DNA from 2 places in the Sediminibacillus sp. JSM 1682029 genome. Region 2 is predicted to be linked to the other one. Evidence: riboswitches for the same ligand, from Rfam matches in the RefSeq annotation. Region 2 holds a riboswitch; the other holds the start of a gene.
The links. A riboswitch is a leader RNA that binds a small molecule or an ion and turns the genes downstream of it on or off. The one in region 2 is predicted to bind lysine.
Positions count from the first base shown of each region.

Region 1 (7,312 bases), on a different contig from region 2:
ACGATATCTTTTTATGAAGGTAGCATGAAAAGGAAAGACGAATGAAATAGTCAGCCTGCTATAGTGAAAAGATGTAATGTCTGGAAGAGGGGAAAAGGGTACTATTCTATAGGTATATAAGTTAGGATATTTCTTCAAAAACAAAAGAGTAATCAGTCTTATTATCGGGAATCGTAAGAAGCAAATAAATTGTATTCACTAATAAGGGTTGTGAAACATGGAGATTAACCTCGGCATCGAGAAAATGACAAACGTGAAAAGGATTCATGGTCCGTTATTGGTTGAAATCAACTCCCTGCGCTATGATTCCCGGAAGGTTGAAAAAGATGCAGCATTTTTCTGTATGCAAGGGGAACAGCAGGATGGGCATGTCTATATAGAAGAGGCGGTTGAAAATGGGGCTTCGGCCATCGTCGGCAGTAATGAATCAATATTGTCACAGCTCGCAGCAATTCATCCGGATAGAACCTTTGTAGTGGTGAAAGATTCCAGGGCAGCACTCGCTCATTTTTCTATATTATTTTATCAGCATGCCTACAAACAGCTTACGACGATTGGCGTTACAGGCACCAACGGTAAGACTACAGTAGTCGCTTATATCCATTCCTTGCTTAATCAAGTCGGAATACCAACAGGTTCTATCGGTACAATCGGCACGATGTCTGCTTCAGGCCCACTGCCTATCGAAACCACCACACCTACGACGCCGGAATCACCGGAACTCCACTATATTTTCCATCAATTCCTTCGAAGGAATGAAAAGGCAGTGGTGATGGAAGTGACTTCTATAGCGATCGAACAAAAAAGGGTAGAGGGCATGATGTTCCAGATAGGGGTCCATACCAATATATCCAGTGAACATTTGGAATTCCATAAAACCTTCGAAAATTATAAAAAGGCGAAACTAAAATTATTTAAACAAGCAGAAAAAGCTGTCGTAAACCTGGACGATAAGGGTATGGCAGATGACATCCTCGATATGTACCAAGGTCCATTGCTGACATATAGCATAAACGGACATCCAGACGCCGATGTTTTTGCTTGCAATATCAGTACAAAAAAGGAGGGATCAACTTTTCTGCTTACCATCAATGGCAAGTCTTCCCTTGTCCAAACTCCGTTGATCGGCGGGTATAACATCTCCAATTTATTGGCTGCTGTTTGTACTGCTGTCCACGTAGGTGTACCTTACCAAAAAATCCTGGAGGCCATGCCAACCATAAATGGGCCGAAAGGGAGGTTTCAGCTAGTCGAAACGCCAATCCAAGCTACCATATTGCTGGATTACGCTCATACCCCGGAAGCACTCCGCAACCTGGTGAATGAAGTAAAGAAACTCGCCTTCCGCAGATTCATTTTAATGGTGACGGGAGTGGGTATCCGGGATGAAGATAAAATGCCGAAAATGGGAGAAGCGGCGGATGGACAAGCCGATAAGTATGTCATATCCGTTGATCATCCCGGCTATAAAGAACCAGAAGAAATTGTTGCAAACGTACTGTCTGGATTCTCAGAAACAGAGCAAACACATATTACCTATACCTATTCAAGAGAAGAAGGAATTATCGCTGCGCTAAATCTCGCTGAAGAAGGGGATTTAATCATTTTAACCGGAGGATGTATCAATGGATGCCAGATGATTAGAGGAGAAGCCATTCCTCACTCGGATGAAAACATTATCAAGCAATACTTCTCTAAATCAACTGCGATAACTAAACGGGCCATAGGGTCTACAGCAAAAAAACCCCCTGTTAATTTCTCGTAACAGGAGGGTTTTTATTAGGCTTATTTAAGCATTGGCAGCCTGGTCATCGATATAATATTGAAGCTGCCGGTATAATAATTGCTTTTCGTCCGCTTCGAGCGGAACCATCGGCAGACGTACAGGACCTGTGTCAATGCCCATATAAGACAAAGCTGCTTTAACTGGCGCAGGGCTTGGAGCCATGAATAAGGTTTTCATCAATGGCAGCAGGCTTTGATGAAGCAGGGCTGCTCTTCGGTGATCACCGTTGAAAAAGCTATCGGCCATTTCTTTCATTTCATTGCCGATTATGTGAGATGCAACAGAAACTACTCCATTTCCGCCTATAGCCAAAACAGGCAGAGAAAGTCCGTCATCTCCACTATATAAATGAAAGTTTTCATCCGTTCCACTGATGATGGCCGTCATGTCATCTAAGTTGCCGCCAGCTTCTTTAATAGCGACAATATTTTCTTCCTTCGATAGTTGAATGACCGTTTCCGGTATCATGCCTGCTGCACTTCTTCCAGGAATATTGTATAGCATGATAGGCTTTTTCACCGCCCTTGCTATAGAGCGAAAATGCTGATACATTCCTTCCTGGTTCGGTTTGTTGTAATAAGGAGTCACCAACATAGTCGCATCGACACCGACAGCTTCGGCAGCCCGAGTAAAATCGATGGAATCACGGGTGTTATTTGACCCTGTTCCCGCAATGACAGGCACTCGGTTGTTCACTGTTTGCACTGTAAATCGCAGCAAATTCAATTTTTCTTCTTTCGTCAATGTTGGGGACTCACCTGTAGTACCTGCAACAACCAATCCTTCGGTACCATTGGCAATTAAATAGTTGATCAGTTTTTCAGTCTTTTGATAATCAATGTCACCGTTCTGATCAAAAGGAGTAACCATTGCTGTTAAAATTCGCCCAAAATCCATTTTTCTGCACCTCTATTCATGATTTTAAAAGGAAGGCTTGAAGCCTTCTGGTGAATAGAGGCTATCCCACGAGAGCAAAGCGCGGTTTTGAATGATAATCAACATGTATCACACAAAAAAACAGCAACGAGGGCATCGCTGCTGCATCACTATGACATCGTTCTGATGCGTGAGATAGCCCTCCATATAACAATAGGTTATATGACAGCCCTGTATTTATTGAATACAGAACCAGCGAATCGAAACGATGAGTTTCCGTCCACTTCGGCAAATCCCCCTTTCGGCTGCCCTCTTCAGACCTCATCATCTTACGGCAGCGTACTATTGGTTTTTGCACCTCTATCCTCACTCCAAAAAATTTGAAGTAAAGCATATAAAAATTGTATCTAAAATATAGCAAAGTTTTATCAGGTTTGCAATGCTCCAAATTCACATGAAAGAACTTTTTTGATTAAGGGCGTGGATATCCATAATAAGGAGGTCTTCCATAGAATGGGGGACGTCCGCCACCCGGATAGCCATATCCGCCATAATACGGCCCGCCGGGATAACCATATGGTCCCGGACGAGGATAACCGATTGCAGGATTTCCGAAAAGTTCACCGCCTAAATATCCCAGCCCGAATCCAACCAATCCTGCTCCCAGCGGACCGAAGAAGAAGTTTCTCTCCATTTCATTCCCTTCGACTGGGTAACGATAAAAGGTTGGATCGTTATATTGGTGGACAGGCACATGATGAGGTTCCATTATATTCTACTCCTCTCCGCAATTGTTCGTGAGCAATTCGTCTACTCCTTTACATATTCAGCATATGGTTGAGAGCGGAAAGTGAAATGGATAAACACCTATTTTGGCGAAAGGAAAAGAGGGAAAGGAGCACTAGGGGATAGTTCGTTCGCTTAAAACTCTGTCAAGTAAAACTTGATACTTTTCCTTATCTTCTACTGTTAGCGGTTTTGGTCCTTTTGTCCGTTTACCGCTTCTTCGCGCTTTGGCATTGGCGTGTCGCATGAGGAGCATTTCATCTATCGTTGTTGGGTGATAAGCAAATCCTTTATGATGAAGGACAATGCAAACTTTACCCAAAGCGAGGGATGCCAAGCCATAATCTTGTGTGATAATGATGTCTTTTTCATTGGCAATCTGCATGATACGATAGTCCACCGAATCCGCACCTGTATCCACGTAAATGTTTTCCGCTTTGCTTAACTCATCTTGTGCGGAAAAATGGGAAAAGCTTTTCACAAGAATTACAGGAATGCCATATTTTTCTGCAATATTTATCGTGATTTCTTTTACGGGGCAAGCATCTGCGTCTACTAATATTTTCATTAAAGCACCTCTTAGACTTTGACTTTCCATCCACTGAGCCAATGATACCAAAAATTCACACAACCAAAAAGCAGCCCGCGGTTGAACGCAGGCTGCGAGGAATACAATCGCATCTATTTATCGTTACATAAGGTCGTAAACCGATTCTTCAAGATAGAGCCAATGATAATATTCGACTTCTTCATCGGTCATTTTCAATACATCATCTTTGTTCAAGGTCGTCAAGTCGCATAATTGTTCCATCAGATTTTCTCTCACTGGTTGGCTCATGACAAATCCCCCTTAGGATTAGGTTGGATGATAAAGCGTTTTCTTCTCTTGTTACTTTGATTATATATCTCAATTCGAGATAAAAACAATATCAAATTTAGATATATTGATTTGAAGCAATATATAGTTGATATACTTGAGGACAAATGACTTTATCATGAGTAAAAAAAGCTGGAATGTGCCCTTTTCATTTTTATTTCCTTAGGGCTCGGTTATAATGATAGGTAGCAAAAATTCTCCATAAAAGAAAGAGGTTACAAAATGAGCGAGCTTCAACCAGGAACCATCCAACGAGCAAAAATCACAAATTCCGTGACAGACGGATTTTTAGTTAGTATAGGAACAGAAACCTTATTGCTTCCGGAAATAAATACCGATCTGCAACCAGGGAAAGAAAGAAAGGTGTTTGTTTACCAGGATAGAAAAGGGAAACTTCTTGCAACCGAGACTATTCCCGAGGCCAGTCTAGACTCTTATGGCTGGGCGAAAGTAGTTGAGGTTGTAGAGAATCTTGGTGTTTTCGTGGATATAGGGATTCCAAAAGAAATCCTTGTCTCCAGTGATGACCTGCCTTTATTAAAGAAAGTCTGGCCTATTAGCGGGGATTATTTGTTTGTCAGCCTAGATTTCGATAAAAAAGGACGGTTACTGGCAAAACCAATCAATGAAGCGGATGTAATGGCAGACTTGGTACCTGCTTCGCCTGATTTCTTACAGCACCGTATTACCGGACGCGTGTATCGCTCTACAAAAGCGGGTTCCTTTATTCTATCTGAAGAAGGATACAGAGGATTTATCCATCCCCATGAACGAAAAAAAGAGCCCAGGATAGGAGAGACAGTAACCGGTCGCATTATCGACGTGAAGGATGACGGCACTATAAATGTAACATTGTTGCCGCTTAAGCAAGAAGGTATGAAAGATGATGCCGAATCCATTTTGGAATATTTGGAAAAAAGGGGAGGGGCAATGGAATTCGGAGATAAAAGCGACGCCGAGGCAATCAGGGAAACCTTCCACATAAGCAAGTCAGCGTTCAAAAGGGCACTCGGGAACCTGATAAAAGAGAATAAAGTATACCAACAAGATGGTAAAACATATTTGAAATAGTGATATGTTCTATTCCCAGAAACAGGCACAAATCGAATTGTGCCTGTTTTTTTTGACAGAGAAAAAGCTTGCGCTCGGCTCGATAAAAGGCTGTTTGTTCGATTTGTTCGCAATCATCCTGTGCATCGTACATGTCAAGAAAAGATAGCGTTCGCCAAATGTATAAATATGGTATTATGAAAAAGTATAAGGAATTCAGTTACATGCTGTCGAAAGAAGGTGGACTAGTCGCTCGCCGCTAAACAATCTGTGTGACAGGAAAAGATGCAAATCTTTTTACACAGTGGTCCTTCAACTAAGCAAATAGGAACTTGAAATTGCTTGATCACCAATAAAATGTTGAAAAATGATAGCCATTTCCTCCATAACCACTTATCATGGAAAAAGATTAATGGAATTCGTCAAAGTAGTAAATGGCTTTGTTCAGGGTTTAAAGGAGGATTATTGTGAAAGATTTTACTCAATATATACAGGACTCGAAAGAAGCCTGTGCAAACATATACGGGATGTCTCCTGAAGAAATCCCTTTTTTGAAAGTAGGACTTACAAGAGAGCAATTGCAGCAAAAGCAGCTTACATATGCAAAAGTGTTAACTATTGTAAAGGAATTCATGAAAAAGCTTATTGAATATATGGACGGGGTGCCGACTCTTATTGTCACAACTGACGCCGAGGGCTATGTACTGGAGATTTTTGGTGATACAGGCATCAAGCAAATGGTCGATTCTTTAGGAATTACAATAGGAGTCCGTTTTAGTGAAACGGATGTAGGGACTAATTCTGTATCACTTGCTTTAAAACATGGAGAACCGATCGGTCTCATAGGAAATGATCATTTTCATGAATGTCTTGCGGGAGTCGCATGCTACTCTGCTCCTTTTTCATACTCAGACAGTAATCAGCTGGCAGGTACTGTTTCGATTATGACCTTGGTGGACTATGCTAATCAATTTCACTTAGGATTATTGTCTTCTGCTGTGGATACCATTGAAGGAGAAATCCGTTTGCAAGAGCAAAATCATAAGCTGTACTTGCTTAATCAAGTATTGATCAACTCAGCCCCTCTTGGCATTATCATGACCGATGAGAGTGGAGGAATACTCGAGTACAATCCAGGAGCAGAAGAAATACTGGGAATACCCAAGGGGGAGGCAATCCATCAGGGGATAGACAGCATTACTGGATTAAGTGAGTATGTAATGAGGGCATTACAGAAGCAAGAAAAAATAGAAAATACCGAAACAACTTTAATCGATCACCAAAAAGAGCTTGAAAGAATATGTTTAGTGGATGTTCTTCCATTATATGACAGCTTCCAGCAATTAACTGGTGCATTTGCTCAATTTAGAGATATGACCAGCTATCACGAACTGCAAAAACAAGTCATACAATCGGAGAAACTGTCTGCAGTAGGAAAGCTCGGAGCAGGCTTTGCTCACGAAATACGAAATCCTCTTTCAAGCATCATCGGTCTGGTGCAGCTCTTAAAGGAAAATAATGAACACAATAAATATTTACAAATTATTACGGATGAACTCGAAAGAATGAAAACACTGGTCAATCAATTTGTCCTTCTAGGCAAGCCTACCAAGTTACAAAAAACAAACAGCGATGTCGTTCAATTAATCAGAAATACCATAGAACTGATGAACAGCAACGCCCGGCTCAGTAAAGTTCAAATTGAATTTGCCTCCTCAGTGGAAAATGAACTGTTTGTACCAATAGATAAGTCGCAAATCAAGCAAGTGTTGATCAATTTTATAAAAAATGCTGTTGAAGCCATGCCGGAGGGTGGATCGGTATTTGTAGAGCTGCAGGTTTATAAAGAAGAAAAGCAATTTCAAATTACCATCCGGGATGAAGGGAAAGGCATGACTCCCGCAGAGGTCGAAAATTTGGGGACTCCCTTTTTTACA
Region 1 is NZ_JBEWYY010000005.1:168,487-175,798, forward strand. Features, by position in the region: gene ABVF09_RS10515 (UDP-N-acetylmuramoyl-L-alanyl-D-glutamate--2,6-diaminopimelate ligase) at 218-1,765, shown strand; gene dapA (4-hydroxy-tetrahydrodipicolinate synthase) at 1,790-2,683, opposite strand; lysine riboswitch at 2,851-3,033, opposite strand; gene ABVF09_RS10525 (hypothetical protein) at 3,135-3,431, opposite strand; gene ABVF09_RS10530 (YaiI/YqxD family protein) at 3,564-4,016, opposite strand; gene ABVF09_RS10535 (BH0509 family protein) at 4,140-4,286, opposite strand; gene ABVF09_RS10540 (CvfB family protein) at 4,548-5,396, shown strand; gene ABVF09_RS10545 (ATP-binding protein) at 5,843-7,312, shown strand, end outside.
Region 1: linked by a shared signal. The riboswitch ahead of dapA (4-hydroxy-tetrahydrodipicolinate synthase) and the one ahead of ABVF09_RS12940 (Na+/H+ antiporter NhaC family protein) in region 2 are both predicted to bind lysine.

Region 2 (7,312 bases):
ACGATGGATGAGAATGACGTCACCTCGAAGCTTGGTTATGTACGATATAAAAAAGATGAACTTGACAGTGATGAAGAAAGCAGACAAATGGTCAGCATCGACCGGAATAAAATGGCCGATACCATCACCAGAATGATTCTTCGCTATGACGGTTTTGAGGAAGCTGCAACACTTGTAACCGACGATGAAGTGCTTATCGCCTATCACAGACCGGAAAACATGGAACGAGAAAAAGCAGCATCCATAGCAAAAAAAACTGCAATGTCTTTAATGCCCGGATACTACGATATCATCGTGTCTGACAAGGATGTATCCTTTCAAGAAATCCAAAGCTTGAAAAATTCTTCGACGCTAGACGACGACTATGAGAATACACTCCGCAGTATCATGGAAAGCATGAAAGAAGCCCCGCAAGGAGAGGGCTGGCCAGAAGCCGATGTAAAGGACCGGGATGACGATGCCATGACAGAATAAAACGGAAACAGACAGGGATGTTCCAACAATGGCTTTGGAGCATCCTTTGCTTTGTGAACTCCTCGAGGATGTATAAGTTTCCAATTGTTTTTCCGGATTACTCGTGCACACTAATACCAGAAAACTTAGAACCGGGGGGTGAATAACCTTGAAATCAAAAACAACTTGCTTTGCCGCATTGTCATTTTTCTTTTTGTTCTTCTCTTCTTCTGTAATAGCTGAAGAAAAGGTACCAGATGAAAAACAGACAAAAATGGCGCTTTTCAAAAAGACACAAGCCATTACACATATCCCTTGGTATTACTTTGCTGCAATTGATCAGTATGAACATAATATTCAAAAAGAAGAAGACAAAGCGGAACGACTCACTTCGATCGATATCCCGGACGAGCTCTGGTTCGGAGTCAGCAATCCCGGCTTTACTTCAGAAGAGCTGATAGCCGTTTCCAACGGCTGGGGGCGTGACGGAGATGGGGATGGATTGGCCGAAAAAAGCAATGATGAAGATGTTTTGTACACAATGGCCCATTGGATAAATCAATTCGGGAACAATAAAGAGGACATCAAAATCTCCCTATGGAACTATTACCAACGTGAATTGACTGTGCAAACGATCATGAGCATTGCAAAAATATACGAAAAGTTCGGTACACTCACCTTGGATAAAACCGATTTCCCCCTCCCCTTGCATGCAAACTATAGCTACCGGAATACATGGGGAGATGCCCGTGGTTTCGGGGGCAGGAGAATCCACGAAGGAACCGACATATTTGCAGGCTACGGAGTACCGGTGAAAGCAACCACTTATGGAGTTGTAGAAATGAAAGGCTGGAATAAATATGGAGGGTGGCGGATCGGGATCCGGGACATCCATAACCATTATCACTACTTCGCTCACCTGAACGGTTACGAGAAAGGGATAAATGTCGGCGATGTCGTGGAACCAGGGACGGTCATCGGTTCAGTGGGAGCAACAGGATATGGGCCACCCGGCACTTCCGGAAAATTCCCACCACATCTTCATTACGGGATGTATAAAGACAACGGCTATAGTGAATGGTCGTTCGATCCATACCCTCATTTAAAAAAATGGGAACGAAACGCCCGAAACTAAATGAATGTGTATAAAGGCTAAGCACTAGAGAAGCCATACTTCGCTAGGGGCCTTGAGATTTTTTGGGATGAATGCTGAAAAGCCGGAAATCCCTTTCCCTGCTCTTTTACAACGAAAACCGCCTCACCGTGTCGGTGAGGCGGTTTATCATGAATTTATTTCGCTTTCGCAACTTTCCTTGCATAAAGAATGCTGGCAATCAATCCGCCCCAGATGACGACAACCCCGATGATTGCCATGGTTATGGCTCCTCCTGACATTATTGAGCCACCTCCTTGTCTTCCGATTCGCTTGATGAAACTTCTGCTGCCCGATCCGGCCATTTTTTCAAGGTTAGCAAGGCACCGGCGAACATCGCCCCGATAGCTACTATCCAACCGTAGTTGAACAAGAAATCGATCGGATAACCGCCATAAGCCTCTGAGACTTCGCCTCTCAGATTCTGCAGCATCATATAGCCTAAAACGATAGGAGTAATGACACCGAGACATACTCTCCACCAAGCCCCTAGCGGGATATCAGAAACAGAATTGGCGTGGCTTTGAAAATCTTTCAAAGACTTTGCAAACCAAGCAATGGCCACTACTTCGAACAAACCAGCAAGGGCTACTCCGTAGTTATTGATGAAATGGTCGACCGTATCAAGCAAATTCAAACCGTCCTTTGTAGCAAAGGCCAATGAAAGAATTGCTGCAAGCCCTCCGCCGAATAAAACAGCTTTGCCGCGTGATACGTTGAATTTCTCCTGAATACCAGCGATATATGTTTCCGAAATGGATATCAACGAAGACAAACCTGCCAGCACAAGCGACGCAAAGAACAAGAATCCGAAAAATCCAGCTCCCGGCATCTGGCTGATGATTTCCGGAAAAACCATAAACGCAAGGCCGACTCCGCCAGTCACTACCTCCGATACTTCCTGACCGGACTGGACTGCCATAAAGCCTAATGCGGCAAATACTCCGATACCAGCCAATAGCTCGAAAGATGAATTGGCGAAACCGGTGATAAATGCATTGTTGGTAATATCAGACTTTTTCGGTAAATAAGAAGCATACGTAATCATGATTGCAAAAGCGATCGACAAACTAAAGAATATTTGGCCATAGGCTGCAACCCATACCTGCCCATCGGCAATTGCCGACCAGTTCGGTTTGAAGAAAGCATCCAACCCTTCCATCGCCCCGTCTAGTGTCACTGCTCTGATAACAATGATCACAAAAATGACCGCCAACGTGGGAATGAAAATCTTGTTTGCTACCTCTATCCCTTTTTTGACCCCTCGGCCCAAGAAAAATAAAGCGACAGCCCACACGGCAATCAATGGCAGCAATACGCTCGGCACCATCGCTCCGAAGCTTCCTGGATCGCCTAATTGCAGGTAGTCTCCGACAAAAAATGCTGTAGCATCTCCACCCCATTGTTGCCCGAAAGAAAAATAAGCATACATAATTGCCCAAGCAATGATAACCGGGTAATAAGTAGAAATGACAAACGATACAGCTACCTGCCACCAGCCAATCCATTCCATCCCTTTACTGATTTTCCCATAAGAACGCGGAGCAGAACCCCGAAATTTATGGCCGATGGTGTATTCCAAAATCAATAGCGGAATTCCGGCAGTCAACAGTGCAAATAAATATGGAAGAAAAAATGCGCCCCCTCCGTTTTCGTATGCTGTAGCCGGGAATCGCCAAATATTTCCCAAACCAATTGCAGATCCCATCGCTGCCAGCAGAAAACCTAATCGTGTTCCCCATTGTGATCGATTTTCCATGTTTGTACCTCCCCTGTTTTTTTAAAACATCCTCTATGTGTAACGAATGTTTTAAATTTTTATTTTTTTCTGATATTTATGATTGTATTATATAGTAGACAAAACCAGAATGTCAAAGGAAGATTTAGGAGAAAGGTTCTGGGCCCTTTTTCCTGTAAGAATATGACAAGTAAGAAAAGGTATGATATTTCTATTACCGAAGACAGCCAATCGACGGTAGCAAGGTGTGCAAGCTCAGCTGGAAAGCGTGATGAACCTTGCACTGCAGAAAGCAAAATGCCTTGCCGGATAGTGCACAGTTCACAAGAGAAGGTTAAATCGGTTTGTATTCTTACAGTGAATGCACAGCAAAACCGAACGATTACACCGTTCGGTTTTGATTTTGGTTCTATGCTTTTTTTATTTCAACTTCTTTGCTCATTCACTTGTGTTGACTGCTTTTTCCGTTTGCTTTGTGTATCAGGATTGCTGTAATCATGATAAGCACCAAAGTAAGCAATAATGCAATCCAGGTCTGGCCTGTTATCCCAAGAATCAAATATCCGATAACTGATGCTGTTGCCGCGATGAATGCATAAGGCAACTGGGTCAGGACATGATCAATATGGTTGGAGCCTGCACCGGTAGAAGAGAGAATCGATGTATCGGAAATCGGTGAACAATGGTCGCCGAACACAGACCCGGCCAACACTGCAGCCATAGCCGGAAGGACAAGTTGCCCATCTGTAAGTGCCGCAATTTCTGCTGCGATCGGCAGCATGATGCCAAAGGTTCCCCAGGATGTTCCTGTAGCCAATGCCATGAAGCCAGCTACAATGAAAATCAAAAATGGCAGGAATGCTGAATTCAAAGAGGTTTGCTGCACGAGGTTTGCCAAGTACTCGCCAGTCGCCAGACTATCTATGATCGAACCGATCATCCATGCCAAAACTAAAATGTAGATGGCAGGAAGCATCGCTTTGATTCCCTCCAGGAATACTTTGCCAATTTTCGTTTTCGATGAGTCCTGCACACTGTATAGGATTGCTGCACCTAGAGCCGCTATAAGCCCTCCCCAAAACAGAGACAGGTTGACGTCCGTATTGGCGAATACGTCCAACACATCTGCCGGACCATCCGTGTTGTCCATGCCGGTTCCGATCATGAATGCGACTGTACCGGCGATCAATAAAAGAATCGGTATGATGAGGTGGTAGATTCTTCCGCTTTCATTGGCTGCAAAGCTTTGTTCCAAGTCGCCTGCAATCTCTCCCCGCTCCGGGTCCGTCAGTTCTCCGGTTTCCATGGCCCGGTTTTCATGGGTTTTCATCAAACCGATATCCACCTTCAACAAAGCCGTCAAAAACACCAGCAAAAGGGCCGCAAAAGCGTACATATTCAATGGAATCATTGCGACAAACGCTTGCAGTGGCCCATAGTCGGTTATTTCATTGGCTGCCAATATACTGCCTAATGTACCGATAATATAAGCTCCCCAACTTGATATCGGCGAGATTACCGTTATCGGAGCAGAAGTCGAATCGATAAAATAAGCGAGCTTCGCACGGGAAATATGATGACGGTCCGTCAACGGACGAGCGATTTGACCTACAGCCAGACTGTTGAAGTAATCATCGATAAAAATGATGACCCCCAATACAGCAGGCATCAACTGAGCCCCTTTTCTTGTTTTTATTTTACGGATCGCCCATTCACCGAAAGCCCTGCTTCCACCTGAAGCGGTCAAAAAAGCTGTGACAATTCCTAACAATAGCAAGAATATCAATAAATATAAGTTCCCGGTGTTTAACGCGCCATCCGCGTAAAAGATGTTTCGGAAAACAAGCCAGATTTCTCCGGCAGTTTGCGAAATCGAAAAATCATGAAGCATGAAAGCTCCGATCAATACACCTGCCCCTAATGACAACAATACTTTTCTTGTGGCCAGTACAAGCACAAGCATCAGCAGGGCAGGAATCAATGAATAAATTGTTCCTTCCATGTTGTACCTCCATTACTGTTTGGTTATGGAAATGAATGGATTGACATGCTGAAGAAAAAAATGAGGAAAACCTGTCTGGTCTCACGCACGGTAAGTCAGAGGGCATCCGGCCGATCGGGTTGTCCGAAAGGAAAAAGCCGGGTGCAGCCTGCCCCCCTTCGACTTGCGGATTATGATAAATTCGCCAACAAGAAATGTGTCTTTAAACAGAAAGAAGCAGTGATAGAAAATAACCTATCACTGCTTCTATAAGCAATTCTGTTATCCTCCATTTCGATCAGTAGCCCTTCATGCTATTCTTTCCAGACATGACAGTACTATCCCTGTTCGAGATAATACCAGCAATAAGGGGTTGACACTCCCTCATACTTCGGCAAACAGGCCTTTCACCATTCTTCCCAGTTATCATCCTCCAAAAGGATACTCATCCTGTCTGCACCTCTACCTCACCGATCTGATAAGGTCTCGCTATTCAATTCCTCGTATATTGTACCAGTGGCTGGCTGCTATTGCAAGGGTTCCATCGGAATCGAGAGCTGCGGCGATTCTCCGCCGCCATTTCCGTTATAATAATATGGAACATCGAAGCTGACCACCCGATCATCGATTTTTATCTTCGAACTGATTTGTGTCGTTTTGGTTTGGAACGGAACAACCACTCGCAGACTGACTTCCATTTCTACATACAGAGCGAAATATACATTATTGATCCCCAGTTCTTCACGTTCCATCACTGGTTCCGACTGAACATCGCCAATCACTTCTATATTGACAGGGATTTCAGGCCCCAAATTTGCCAACAACGGGATTCCCAGCGCTTGGCCGACTGGGATTTGAATCAATGTCGGTTCTTCTTTGACCGATTCGATGGAAGGCTTCTCTTCTGGTTCCAGCTCCACATCAAGCGTGCTTCCCGGGTCCGGAACCTGTCCTTTTTCCAACAGCTTTAAAAAATTTTGCACCCGGTTGGTGGTATTCCGTACCACACGATTGGTTACAACGGAATTCCATCCTACCGAAACCGCATTCCCTTCATTATCGACCTTTTCCTGGATCAATTCATCGTATTCCAAATCATCGGCAATTTTTTTGCTCACTGCTTCATTAATCGCCATTCTGGCATATTGCCGAGCCCTAGTTTCCGCAATATCCATAAGCGTAGGCTCAAGCCCGCGGTTGATTATCAAAATACTGACCAAAGAAGATATTGTAAAAAAGACGATTGTAACCACGAACACATGACGAAACGGAGGCGGTGCCATACGGCCCTTGAAATTCCTGTTTTTTCTCAAAATAAATACCCCCTCAAAAAAACATATGCTTTTTAGCAGGAGGTTAGAATTTTATACTGCATTAACTTTTTGCCAAATCCGCTGCAAAACAAGAGGTTACCATCAGGTTCAAATGTTCAGCAAGATCGATCTCATATGGAACCGTTACTGCGTTGCCGTCTTCCTCCAGGATACGGATCACCGGCCGTTCACAAAGCTGTTGGTTTTGTTTTGCAACGATTCCGGCTCTTCCATCGCTGAGTTCGACCATCAATCCTGTTGGATAAACTGCGATAGTCCGGCGAAAGGCCTCCACCAGTTCTCGATCGAACAGGTCTCCGGCTCCAGCATATAGGACTTCCAGCCCTTCATGTGGAAGCATAGCTTCACGATACACCCTGTTGCTGGTAATGGCATCGAATACGTCCGCTATGCCGATCAATTTGGCATGCGGATGGATGTCACTTTCCGTAAGCCCGCGGGGGTATCCCGTTCCGTTCAATCGTTCATGATGTTGGAAGGCACAGTGAGCTGCGAGCAATGGGATGTTCTGATTATTTCGCAGGAATTCGAAGCCGATATCCGTGTGCCCTTTAATGATTTCAAACTCGGTGTCAGAAAGCTTTCCTTGCTTTTGCAAGATTTCCTGCGGAATGAACATCTTGCCCACATCATGAAGCATTGCCCCAAGACCT
Region 2 is NZ_JBEWYY010000007.1:75,878-83,189, forward strand. Features, by position in the region: gene ABVF09_RS12920 (YhcN/YlaJ family sporulation lipoprotein) at 1-474, shown strand, start outside; gene ABVF09_RS12925 (M23 family metallopeptidase) at 623-1,588, shown strand; gene ABVF09_RS12930 (methionine/alanine import family NSS transporter small subunit) at 1,744-1,848, opposite strand; gene ABVF09_RS12935 (sodium-dependent transporter) at 1,848-3,365, opposite strand; gene ABVF09_RS12940 (Na+/H+ antiporter NhaC family protein) at 3,787-5,346, opposite strand; lysine riboswitch at 5,620-5,798, opposite strand; gene yunB (sporulation protein YunB) at 5,853-6,638, opposite strand; gene ABVF09_RS12950 (HD-GYP domain-containing protein) at 6,700-7,312, opposite strand, start outside.